2 regions of the Ferdinandcohnia jepli genome follow, and region 2 is predicted to be linked to the other one. Evidence: predicted binding sites of a transcription regulator. Region 2 holds the regulator's gene; the other holds the start of a gene.
The links. Region 2 encodes LexA, which represses DNA repair genes until DNA is damaged. Its sites were predicted from a motif close to CGAACATATGTTCG; they were not measured.
Positions count from the first base shown of each region.

Region 1: a site for LexA is predicted at 3,529-3,542, ahead of uvrB (excinuclease ABC subunit UvrB). Genes of this name have one in related genera too.

Region 1 is NZ_JBFOKR010000013.1:118,901-124,968, reverse strand. Features, by position in the region: gene AB3M96_RS15090 (peptide chain release factor 3) at 419-2,002, shown strand; gene AB3M96_RS15085 (DUF2198 family protein) at 2,108-2,335, shown strand; gene AB3M96_RS15080 (DUF3231 family protein) at 2,423-3,436, opposite strand; gene uvrB (excinuclease ABC subunit UvrB) at 3,664-5,643, shown strand; gene uvrA (excinuclease ABC subunit UvrA) at 5,651-6,068, shown strand, end outside.
Region 2 is NZ_JBFOKR010000012.1:119,450-125,517, forward strand. Features, by position in the region: gene tkt (transketolase) at 1-943, opposite strand, end outside; gene AB3M96_RS14265 (DUF896 domain-containing protein) at 1,078-1,308, opposite strand; gene lexA (transcriptional repressor LexA) at 1,793-2,416, shown strand; gene glnA (type I glutamate--ammonia ligase) at 2,535-3,869, opposite strand; gene AB3M96_RS14280 (MerR family transcriptional regulator) at 3,921-4,322, opposite strand; gene AB3M96_RS14285 (methionine gamma-lyase family protein) at 4,446-5,714, opposite strand; gene hflX (GTPase HflX) at 5,726-6,068, opposite strand, start outside.

The DNA of each region.
Region 1 (6,068 bases), on a different contig from region 2:
TCATTTTGAGCCTAGACTGATTCGTTATCAATCTTCTTAATAGAGTTCATAATAGCAACTGCAAACCCGATACAAGTTACAATAAGTCCAAAAGTAATGAAATACGCCATAAACATGGTACGTCACTCCTTATTAATATAAATATTGTTGATACCTTTATTATAGTGAGAACTACTTATACTATCTGTGATTCAAATCACAGGTTTGGATATTTTTGATTTAAATAACAAATCTTATCTATTTTTATATAATAGAAATGGGATTCAAATCTCGTTGTAGTTCTTTTCCAATTGTGATATAGTTTTTTCGATAAAGTGAAACTAATCCGATTCTATGGCCAGTTTCCTCTCACTTTTTGCTGAGAAGATGTCGGCCATCTATTACCGGATAAAGTGCGTGTTTTAGAAAGGAAGTATTTATGGCTTATATAGATGAAGTGAAAAAGCGCCGTACATTCGCGATTATTTCGCATCCGGATGCAGGTAAAACAACGATGACGGAAAAGTTATTATTGTTTGGAAATGTTATTCGTGAAGCGGGTACGGTTAAAGGTAAAAAGACTGGAAAATATGCTGCATCTGACTGGATGGAGATTGAGAAACAGCGTGGAATCTCTGTAACATCAAGTGTAATGAGTTTTCCATATGACAACTATTATGTAAATATCTTAGACACACCTGGACATGAGGATTTCAGTGAAGATACGTATCGTACATTAACAGCGGTAGACAGTGTTGTGATGATCATTGATTCAACAAAGGGTGTCGAGCCACAAACGATTAAATTGTTTAAAGTTTGTCGCATGAGAGGAATCCCGATTTTTACATTTATTAATAAACTTGACCGTGAAGGAAAAGAGCCACTTGATTTATTAGCTGAAATCGAAGAGGTGTTGGGTATTGAATCATACCCATTGAACTGGCCAGTTGGAATGGGGAAACGTTTCTTAGGAATTTACGACCGTTACAACAATGAATTTGTACATTTTAATGGAAACGAAGACGAAGAAATTTTATCTATGGACGATCTTGAAAATGGTAAGTATCCTGAGATAACAGAAAACCCAGTTTACGAAAGTACACAGGATGAACTACTTTTACTTGATGAAGCAGGTAATGACTTTGATGTGGAACGTGTGATTAATGGAGAACTGACGCCAGTATTCTTCGGTAGTGCACTTGCAAACTTTGGTGTTGAAACGTTCTTTAATACATTTTTGCGTTTTGCATCAGCTCCAAAGCCTCGTAAAACGGACCAAGGTCTTGTTCCACCTGAGGATGAAACTTTTTCTGGGTATATTTTTAAAATCCAGGCAAATATGAATACCAAGCACCGTGATAGAATCGCGTTTTTACGTGTGTGCTCTGGTAAATTTGAACGTGGAATGGCTGTAACGATTACAAGAACTGGGAAGTCAATAAAGCTAAATCAAACACAGCAGTTCATGGCTGCTAGTCGTGAAACAGTTGATGAAGCATATCCGGGTGATATCATTGGTATCTATGATCCAAATGTGTATCAAATTGGAGATACATTAACAGCAGGTAGAGAAAATATTCATTATCAAGAATTGCCAGTTTTCCCGCCAGAAATGTATCGTAAGGTTCGAGTGAAGAACGTTATGAAGGCAAAGCAATTTAGAAAAGGGATTGAACAGCTTGTTCAAGAAGGTGCGATTCAACTATTCAAGCAAGAATCAAACGATGAATTCATCTTAGGTGCTGTTGGTCAACTTCAATATGATGTTTTTGAATATCGACTAGAAGCTGAGTACAATGTTTCTGTAGAATTCACCACCCTTGGTAACCGAATTCCAAGATGGATTGGAAACAAAGATGTTGATCATAGACTGTTTGACTCTAGAAGTTTACTCGTTCGTGACCGTCATGACAGATTGGTTGTTCTTTTTGAAAATGACTTTACGTATCGATACTTCCAGGATAAAAACAAGGATATCGAGTTAATAGACCTATACGAAAGCAATGATTATAAAAGTGTATAACAAAAAGCTGTTCAAGATTCTTGAACAGCTTTTTTAATAGTAAAAAGTGTAATATATGAAAGGATTTGCTATAGTAAAGATAGTTACGTTGAAAGGTTGGATTCCATGCTTTTAAAAATCTTGCTTGCACTCCTTCTACCAGGATTGCTAGTCGTTCTTTTTACTAGAGTTACATATAATTATTATGTTGGATTGCTCCTTGCTATTGCCCTTATCGGTGCATCGATTTATAAGGGTTATAGTGATTCCATATATATCATCATTCTTGATATCGTATCCCTTGCAGTAGGATTTTGGTACTCAAAAGGGATGGGAGAGCGTGCCAGGTCGTGAAAAAACAAATGCCCAAGAACATAAGTGTCTTGGGCATTTGAGTTCGATGAGCCTAGTAGCCACATCGTTGAAAGGATACATGCTTTCTTAATGCTTTTTATGCTTTATCAATTCTCCGCGATCTGCCGCTTGTGGAGGTCTCTCCAGCCATTTCTTATCAATCAAAATGTTTAAACCATCTTCAGCAAACTTTCCTATTTCAGTACTTAGACGGGCGTAATCAGTTGCAAGATCTCTACGTTGGGCCATTGACATCGCCATACCATAATTTCCGATACCTGCTGAAGTTAATGCTCCTATATGGAAAAGCATTAACTTGTCTGAAAAAGGTGCATCTGTTATATTTTCAACTTCATGATCCCAAGTCATTGGTGCAGGAAGATCATACTCACTTAAATGACCAGCGAATATTTCCATATGCTTTTTTGCAATTTCCTTACCTCTTTGGAAATAGTTCCGAATCTCTTTAGATTTTGCGACCTGAGCGAAACCTAGGGTAATTGCTTCACCTATTTTATTAGTTTGTATATTCGCATAAAGATGCATGATCTCTGATCCTGTCAATGGACGTTGTTCACCAAACCAACCAGCTAAAAATCCTTGTTTCTCTACAAATTGTACCTCAGTCGGATAGGGAATATAAGGAGCTCTTACCTCTAAACCTTTGGAAGCCAGTAAAGAGGTTGCTTCATTATATAGAGTTGTGGTTGAGGCAAGGGAACTTGAAAAAAATTCACGCACATCTTTTCGAACGATATTCGGAAGAATGGCTCCGTATGTTGCAAGCCCACCCTTTGCCATATGCTTAACATAGTATAAAAACATCCCATCTTGAAATAAACGGGGTGCATCAGGTTTCACATCATCCTCTGTAAAACCATGCGGGATAGGCAGCCCTTCTGCAGTATATATTTCAGTTATACTTGCTACATGCTGCTTCGATATACTCAATGCGTGTTCAAGTATAGGCTTTATTTCGAGGTCATCTACTTTATTTAAAAAATAGGTAAACATACAAATGGACATGCTATCAGCTATGTAAGTTGACCAAAGACTAACAAGCTCAGCAGACGTTAATTTGATATTATGCTCTGTTTTCATAAAAGCCCAACCTTTACTTCATATTTCTTATCTATCATTAGGGTTACCCTTTTATACAAAAAAATGAATTTGTTTTAGTTTAAATAAAAAATCGAATATCAGTTCGTATTTTTGTTTGTTTTATGTAGTTTTGTGGTACAATGTTTGTAACATAAAAGATGTAAATAACTACCTTTTAGAACACTCATACAGTAACGTTACTTTGCATTCCGGAATGGAGGATGTTTGTGAACAATCAATTTGAGTTAGTCTCTAAGTATAGGCCACAGGGCGATCAGCCAAGAGCTATTCAACAACTTATTGAAGGCATTAAAGCAGGTAAAAAGCATCAAACCCTTCTTGGTGCTACAGGGACAGGAAAAACCTTTACGATCTCTAATGTAATTAAAGAAGTAAACCGACCAACCCTCATTATTGCACATAACAAAACCTTAGCAGGTCAATTGTATAGTGAGTTTAAGGAGTTTTTTCCTAATAATGCAGTTGAGTACTTTGTAAGTTATTACGATTACTTCCAACCAGAGGCGTATGTTCCTTCTTCTGATACATTTATTGAGAAGGATTCAAGTGTGAATGATGAGATTGATAAGTTACGGCACTCTGCTACGTCTGCACTTTTTGAAAGACGAGATGTAATTATCATTGCAAGTGTTTCTTGCATTTACGGCTTGGGATCTCCAGAAGAATATAGTGAATTAGTTGTTTCCTTACGAACAGGAATGGACCTTGAACGCAATCAGCTTTTACATAAACTAGTAGATGTACAATATGAGCGAAATGACATAGACTTCCGACGTGGTACGTTCCGTGTTAGAGGAGATGTAGTTGAGATTTTTCCAGCTTCAAGAGATGAACATTGTATACGTGTAGAATTCTTTGGAGATGAAATCGACCGTATCCGTGAGGTAGATGCATTAACTGGAGAAATCCTTGGTGAAAGAGATCATGTAGCAATCTTTCCGGCATCTCACTTCGTTACACGTGAAGAGAAAATGAAAATTGCAATCGAGAATATCGAAAAAGAGCTTGAGGAGAGATTAGCTGAACTTAGAGAGCAAGGGCAACTTCTTCAAGCACAGCGACTAGAACAACGTACAAACTACGATCTTGAAATGATGCGGGAGATGGGCTTCTGTTCTGGCATTGAGAACTACTCCAGACATCTGACACTACGGCCACCAGGTTCAACACCATACACATTGATGGATTATTTTCCAAAGGATTTACTCATTGTAATTGACGAGTCGCACGTAACTCTACCTCAAATTCGCGGTATGTTTAATGGAGACCAAGCAAGGAAACAAGTGTTGGTCGACCATGGATTCCGGTTACCCTCTGCTTTAGATAACCGACCACTGCGCTTTGAGGAATTTCAAAAGCATATTGACCAAGCAATTTACGTTTCCGCAACACCAGGGCCGTTTGAACTTGAACATACTCCAGAGATGGTTGAACAGATTATTCGTCCAACAGGATTATTAGATCCGATTATTGATGTTAGACCAATTCAAGGTCAAATTGATGATCTATTAGGTGAAATCCAGGCACGTGTGGAACGTAATGAACGTGTTCTCGTAACAACACTAACGAAAAAGATGTCAGAGGATTTAACAGATTACCTAAAGGACATTGGTATAAAAGTAACCTATCTCCATTCTGAAATTAAAACGCTTGAACGAATTGAAATCATACGTGATCTTCGTATGGGAAAACATGATGTTCTTATTGGAATTAACCTTCTGCGAGAAGGGTTAGATATTCCGGAGGTTTCATTAGTGGCCATCCTTGATGCAGATAAAGAAGGATTCCTTCGTTCAGAGAGATCTCTTATCCAGACAATTGGCCGGGCAGCGAGAAATTCAAATGGAAGAGTAATTATGTATGCAGATAAAATGACGAATTCCATGGAAATTGCAATCAATGAAACAAAACGCCGGCGTGAGATACAAGAAGAATACAATAAAAAGCATGGTATTACTCCACAAACAATTCAAAAAGAAATCCGAGACGTAATTCGTGCAACTCAAGCTGCAGAAACGACTGAAGCTTACGATACTGCACCAAAGTTAACAGGATTATCTAAGAAAGAACGAGATAAAGTAATTGCGGAAATGGAAGTTGAAATGAAGGAAGCTGCAAAGGCACTTAATTTTGAACGTGCAGCAGAGCTACGCGATCTTATTCTTGAGTTAAAATCGGAAGGATGACACATAAATGGCAATTGAAAAAATAGTTGTCAAAGGAGCAAGGGCCCATAATCTTAAAAACATTGATGTAACCATTCCAAGAGACAAATTAGTCGTTGTGACAGGACTCTCTGGTTCTGGTAAATCATCTCTTGCCTTTGACACCATTTATGCTGAGGGGCAAAGACGCTATGTTGAGTCTTTGTCTGCATATGCTCGGCAATTTTTAGGACAAATGGATAAACCAGATGTGGATTCAATTGAAGGACTTTCTCCAGCTATTTCAATTGATCAAAAAACGACAAGTCGAAATCCAAGATCAACAGTCGGAACGGTTACCGAGATCTATGATTATTTACGTTTGTTATTTGCAAGAGTAGGGAAACCGGTTTGTCCAAATCATGGTATCGAAATTGCATCCCAAACAATTGAGCAAATGGTTGACC
Region 2 (6,068 bases):
ATTGACTCCACTCATTTTCTTTTTGTTGACCCGCTTTCTTTATGACTTCATCAAAGTGAGCATACACTTCTTGAGGTACATAAAAGTCCTCTTCGAACGTCCAATTATACGCCTCTTTAGTAAGTTTTAACTCATCTGCTCCTAACGGTTCACCATGCGCCTTAGATTTTCCTGCACGATTAGGAGAACCATAGCCAATCGTAGTCTTAATTTCAATCATTGTTGGACGATTTAAATCACTTTTGGCTTCTTGGATCGCTTGGTCTATAGCATTTACATCATTCCCATCCTCAACAAGAATATATTGCCAGCCATACGATTTATAACGCTGTTCAATTGACTCAGAGAATGAACGATCTAAATCTCCATCAAGCGAAATATCATTTGAGTCGTACAACACAATTAATCGACCGAGCTTCAAATGTCCAGCAAGTGAAGAAGCCTCACCTGATATACCTTCCATTAAGTCCCCATCACCACAAATTGCATATGTATAGTGGTTAACTAACTCAAAAGAATCTTTATTATAAGTAGATGCTAAATGTCTTTCAGCCATCGCCATTCCTACTGCCATAGATATACCTTGGCCAAGTGGGCCTGTTGTTGCATCTACACCTGAAGTATGCCCAAACTCTGGGTGTCCTGGAGTCCGACTTCCCCATTGACGAAATTGCTTAAGGTCTTCTAACGTGAGGTCATACCCAGATAAATGAAGCATGCTATATAAGAGGGCTGAACCATGACCAGCAGATAATACAAAGCGGTCACGATTAAACCAATTTGGATTAGTTGGATTCTGATTCATATGTTTTGTCCAGAGAGCGTATGTCATTGGTGCCGCTCCCATAGGCATGCCCGGATGTCCAGAATTTGCTTTTTCAACAGCATCTATGGACAGTGTACGTATTGACGCAATTGATAAATCAGTTATTGAATGAGTCATTGGTAGTTACATCCTTTCAAAGTATTTCTTAGTCGTACATAACATATTGATCTTGTTTCTAAATTGAATAACGTGCTATTCACAAATAGTATGTACAAAAAATAAAAGAATACATAGATATCTATGTATTCTTGTTAATGTAACCTATTTTTCTTACTTTCTTTTAACTTTTTAGGAGTAACATCTTTTCCTTCTGGATCAATGACTTTGACTGAATGTAGTGTATTTGTCATTGAACTACGAAAGACTCGTAAGTACTCTTGTCTTAATTCCTGTTGTTCTTGTTTTTCTTTATCGGTAAGACCGGTTGTCTTCGCTTTTTTAGACAGACTATTAATTCGATCAATCTTTTCTTTCGAAAGCATAAAATAACTCCTTATTATCTTCTTCTAAATCATTTTCCATAGTACTAGATGAAGAGTTATTTTACAAGTATTCCGCTTTATCATTATAGTATACTCTCTCAAAAACATTTGTCCGATCTAAATTTTTATAAAGTCACTGACTCATTCTATATATGTATAAGTCCTTAATTAGCAGTTAAAAATACCATACTCATACTTAAAACAACAAATAAAACATAATAGATAAATCCACCTTGTAATTTTTTAATCATATTAAAATCACTCCTATAGAATGTTTGTTCGTATTTTATAAAATTATTATAGACCGAACAAATGTTTTGTGTCAACATAAATTTCGAACTTATGTTTGTATTTTTTTATATTGCATGCTATAATCTTTGTAAAGTTACTGTTAGGAACAAGCCTTTGATACTAAGCTTTACATAAGGCTTTGAACGAATATACAAATACATACAATTTAAGGCGGAGCGAGGGGTTGAATAGTATGATAAAACTGTCAAAAAGACAACAAGACATTTTAAACTACATAAAAGAAGAAGTAAGACTAAAAGGTTATCCACCTTCTGTTAGAGAAATTGGCGAGGCAGTAGGTCTAGCTTCCAGTTCAACAGTACATGGGCATTTGGCTAGACTTGAAAGCAAAGGATTAATTAGAAGAGATCCTACAAAACCTCGTGCTATTGAAATCCTCCATGAGGATGAGTCACAATCAATACCGACAAGTAAAGTTATTAATGTTCCAGTAATCGGTAAAGTTACTGCTGGACAACCTATTACAGCAGTTGAAAACATTGAAGAATATTTTCCATTACCAGATCGTTTTGCTGCTCATGATGATCAAATATTCATGTTGGAAATCATGGGTGACAGTATGATTGAAGCAGGCATATTAGACGGAGACTTAGTAATTGTTAGACAACAACAATCAGCAAATAATGGTGATATCGTTGTCGCTATGACAGAGGACGATGAAGCAACAGTAAAGCGCTTCTTTAAAGAAAAAGACCACATTCGCTTACAACCTGAAAATTCAATGCTTGAACCCATTATCTTAAAAAATGTATCCATCCTTGGTAAGGTTATCGGGGTATATAGAACAGTACATTAAATTGTAAAGGCCACTTCATTTGAAGTGGCTTTTTTTCTAATCTTGACTATCACAATATCACTAGTGATTTGGACTACATAAAAACCCTTGAAGCATATAGCACCAAGGGTTTTAAATCTTAATATATAGACATATATTGCTCACGTTCCCAAGGATGAACTTGTGTACGGAACATATCCCATTCAATTTCTTTTGCTTCTACAAAGTGTTCGAACAAATGTTCCCCAAGTGCATTGACAAGCACTTCATCCGTTTTTAATAGATCTAACGCTTGAGCTAAAGTCGCTGGTAAATCCACAATTCCAGCTTCTAGACGCTCTGCCTTATTCATTACATAGATGTTACGATCAACCGGAGCCGGCGGTGTAAGGTTGTTCTTTATTCCATCAAGACCAGCAGCAAGTAAAACTGCCATTGCCATATATGGGTTTGCAGCAGGGTCAACACTACGCACCTCAACACGTGTACTTAATCCGCGTGAAGCAGGAATACGGATAAGCGGACTTCTATTTTGAGCAGACCAAGCTACATAACAAGGAGCTTCATAACCAGGCACTAATCGTTTATATGAATTAACAGTTGGGTTTGTAACTGCAGTGAAATTAGGAGCATGCTTTAAAATTCCGGCAATAAAGTTCTTAGCTGTTTCACTTAATTGCAGTTCTCCACTTGGGTCAAAAAATGCATTTTCACTACCTTTGAATAATGAAACGTTACAGTGCATACCTGAACCATTTACTCCAAACAAAGGCTTAGGCATAAATGTAGCATGTAGACCGTGTTTGCGAGCAATTGTTTTTACAACTAACTTAAATGTTTGAATCTCGTCGCAAGCCTTTAGTGCATTTTCATATTTAAAGTCAATCTCATGCTGACCAGGCGCAACCTCATGGTGAGATGCTTCAATTTCAAAGCCCATTTCTTCTAACTCCAATACGATATCCCGGCGACAGTTTTCACCTAGATCTGTAGGGGCTAAATCAAAATATCCACCGTTATCATTTAACTCAAGAGTTGGTTCTCCCTTTTCATCTAGTTTAAATAAGAAGAACTCTGGCTCTGGCCCAAGGTTAAAGTCAGTAAATCCTAATTCTTCCATTTCTTTTAATACTCTTTTAAGATTATTACGAGGGTCACCACTAAACGGAGTTCCGTCAGCATTGTGAATATCGCAAATTAAGCGAGCAACCTTACCTTTTTCTGCAGTCCACGGAAAGATAACCCAAGTATCTAAATCTGGAAATAAGTACATATCGGACTCTTCAATACGAACAAATCCTTCAATTGAGGAACCATCAAACATCATTTTATTGCTCAATGCTTTTTCAAGTTGACTTACAGGAATTTCAACGTTTTTAATTGTTCCTAAAATATCAGTAAACTGTAATCTTATAAACTTTACGTTTTCTTCACTAGCTAATCGAAAAATATCATCTTTTGAATACTTTGCCATCTACATTTCCCCCTAAACAAAAATTAAAGTAATTTTTAATACCTAACATTCTTAATGGAAAAACCTTGACATATCACCTTGACGCAAACTTGCTTGATTTTTAAATCTTCCTGCATGTAATAGCTCATTCCTCAGTAGTTTTCTCAGCTCAGAATCAGATAATTCCTGTTTTACAGGTTCGACAGGTCTTTCTTCGTTAACAAGTTGAGTGTTTTGTACTGCGAAAATTTGTTTAATTCCAGCAAGATTAACCTTTTGTTCGATCAAACTCTTAATTTCAAGTAATCGGTCAACATCGTTGAATGAATAAAGTCTACGATTAGTTTCCGTTCTTGCTGGAGTAATCAAACCATTTTCTTCGTAATATCGGATTTGACGAGCTGACAACTCTGTTAGCTGCATTACAATTCCGATTGGAAAGAGCGGCATTGAACGTCTAACGTTGTCACTCATTTTTTATCCTCCTTTTTCGCTATCGTTAACCTTATTCTAATTGATGTCAGATTATCTGTCAACAACATGTTAGAAAATATAACATAAAAAAAATAAAACAGAGGAAATAATAATTCCTCTGTCTTAAAGTGAGATTAGATTTTTGGCTACTAAACGGTTCAATGCAAGGCAAATCGCGATCTTTACATGTGAATAGGTAAGTCCCCCCTGAACATATGCAACATAAGGCGGTCTGGTTGGACCATCTGCAGTTAATTCGATACTCGCACCCTGAATAAACGTACCAGCAGCCATAATCACATCATCCTCGTATCCAGGCATATAGCTTGGATAAGGAGTAACATGTGAGTTTACAGGGGAAGCAAATTGTATCGCCTGACAAAATGCAACCATCATATCTTTATTATCAAATTGTACTGATTGAATTAAGTCTGTACGAACGCTATCCCATCTTGGTTGAGTATGCAAACCAATTTTCTCCAGGATTGCAGCTGTAAATACAGCCCCCTTTAGCGCTTGTCCTACTACATGAGGTGCAAGAAAAAGACCTTGATACATCTCTTGCAAAGTATATAAGGACGCACCCGCTTCTGCCCCGATACCTGGTGAAGTCATTCGATAAGAGCAAGCTTCAACAAATTCCTTTTTTCCTACGATATAACCCCCCGTTTTCGCAAGCCCACCACCTGGGTTTTTAATTAAGGAGCCTGCAATTAGGTCTGCGCCAACATGACAGGGTTCAAGTTGCTCAACAAATTCTCCATAACAGTTATCAACAAACACAACTACATCAGGCTTAATTTCTTTTACAAAGTCAATCATTTCTTTTATCTCTGCTACTGTGAAAGAGGGTCTAGTTGCATATCCCTTGGAACGCTGGATACCAATCATTTTTGTCCCTTCATGAATCGCTTTGCCAATTGCTTCGAAGTCAGGCATACCCTTTGAAGTTAAGTTAACAGTATTATATCCAATATTAAATTCTTTAAGAGAACCGTTTCCACTCCCACGTATTCCAACAATTTCCTCTAATGTATCATACGGTTTTCCTGTAATATATAAAAGTTCATCACTTGGTCGTAATATACCAAATAGAGCGATCGATATCGCATGAGTTCCTGATATAATTTGAGATCGCACAAGCGCAGCCTCACCACCAAATACATTAGCATATACGGCCTCTAAAGTATCTCTACCCATGTCGTCATAACCATAGCCTGTTGATGGAATAAAATGAGAATCACTAACCTTATTTTCTTGAAAGCTTTTTAATACACGAAATTGGTTATAATCAATCGTTTTATCAATTTGTTCGTGAATTGGTTTTATTTGATTTTCAATCTCTTCAACTAGTAAAGAAATCTCTTTACCATATTCTAAGTCTCTATACATACGTTTCCCCTTTATGAATAAAAATCTCGTAGTTGTCCTGATAAAGAATGGTTTTTAAATATATAACCTGTACAATCATACTTTTCAGATTCTTCATTATAGCGTAGCTCTTTTAATATAGTCTCTTGCTTCAAATGTGCTAATATCCGACCTTCTGAGCTTGGAAGTGAAACCTGGTATTCATCCATTTCGTCAATCATTGTATCTTCAATCATCGTTTTTATCTGCAATAAATCATTCTCTACAAAAGCACTCACTAGTAAAGATGCTGATTTTGATGAAGGAACGAAATCTGAATGCACTTTATCCTTCTTATTATAGATTGTCAAAATTGGAATTGACTCAACATTCAGT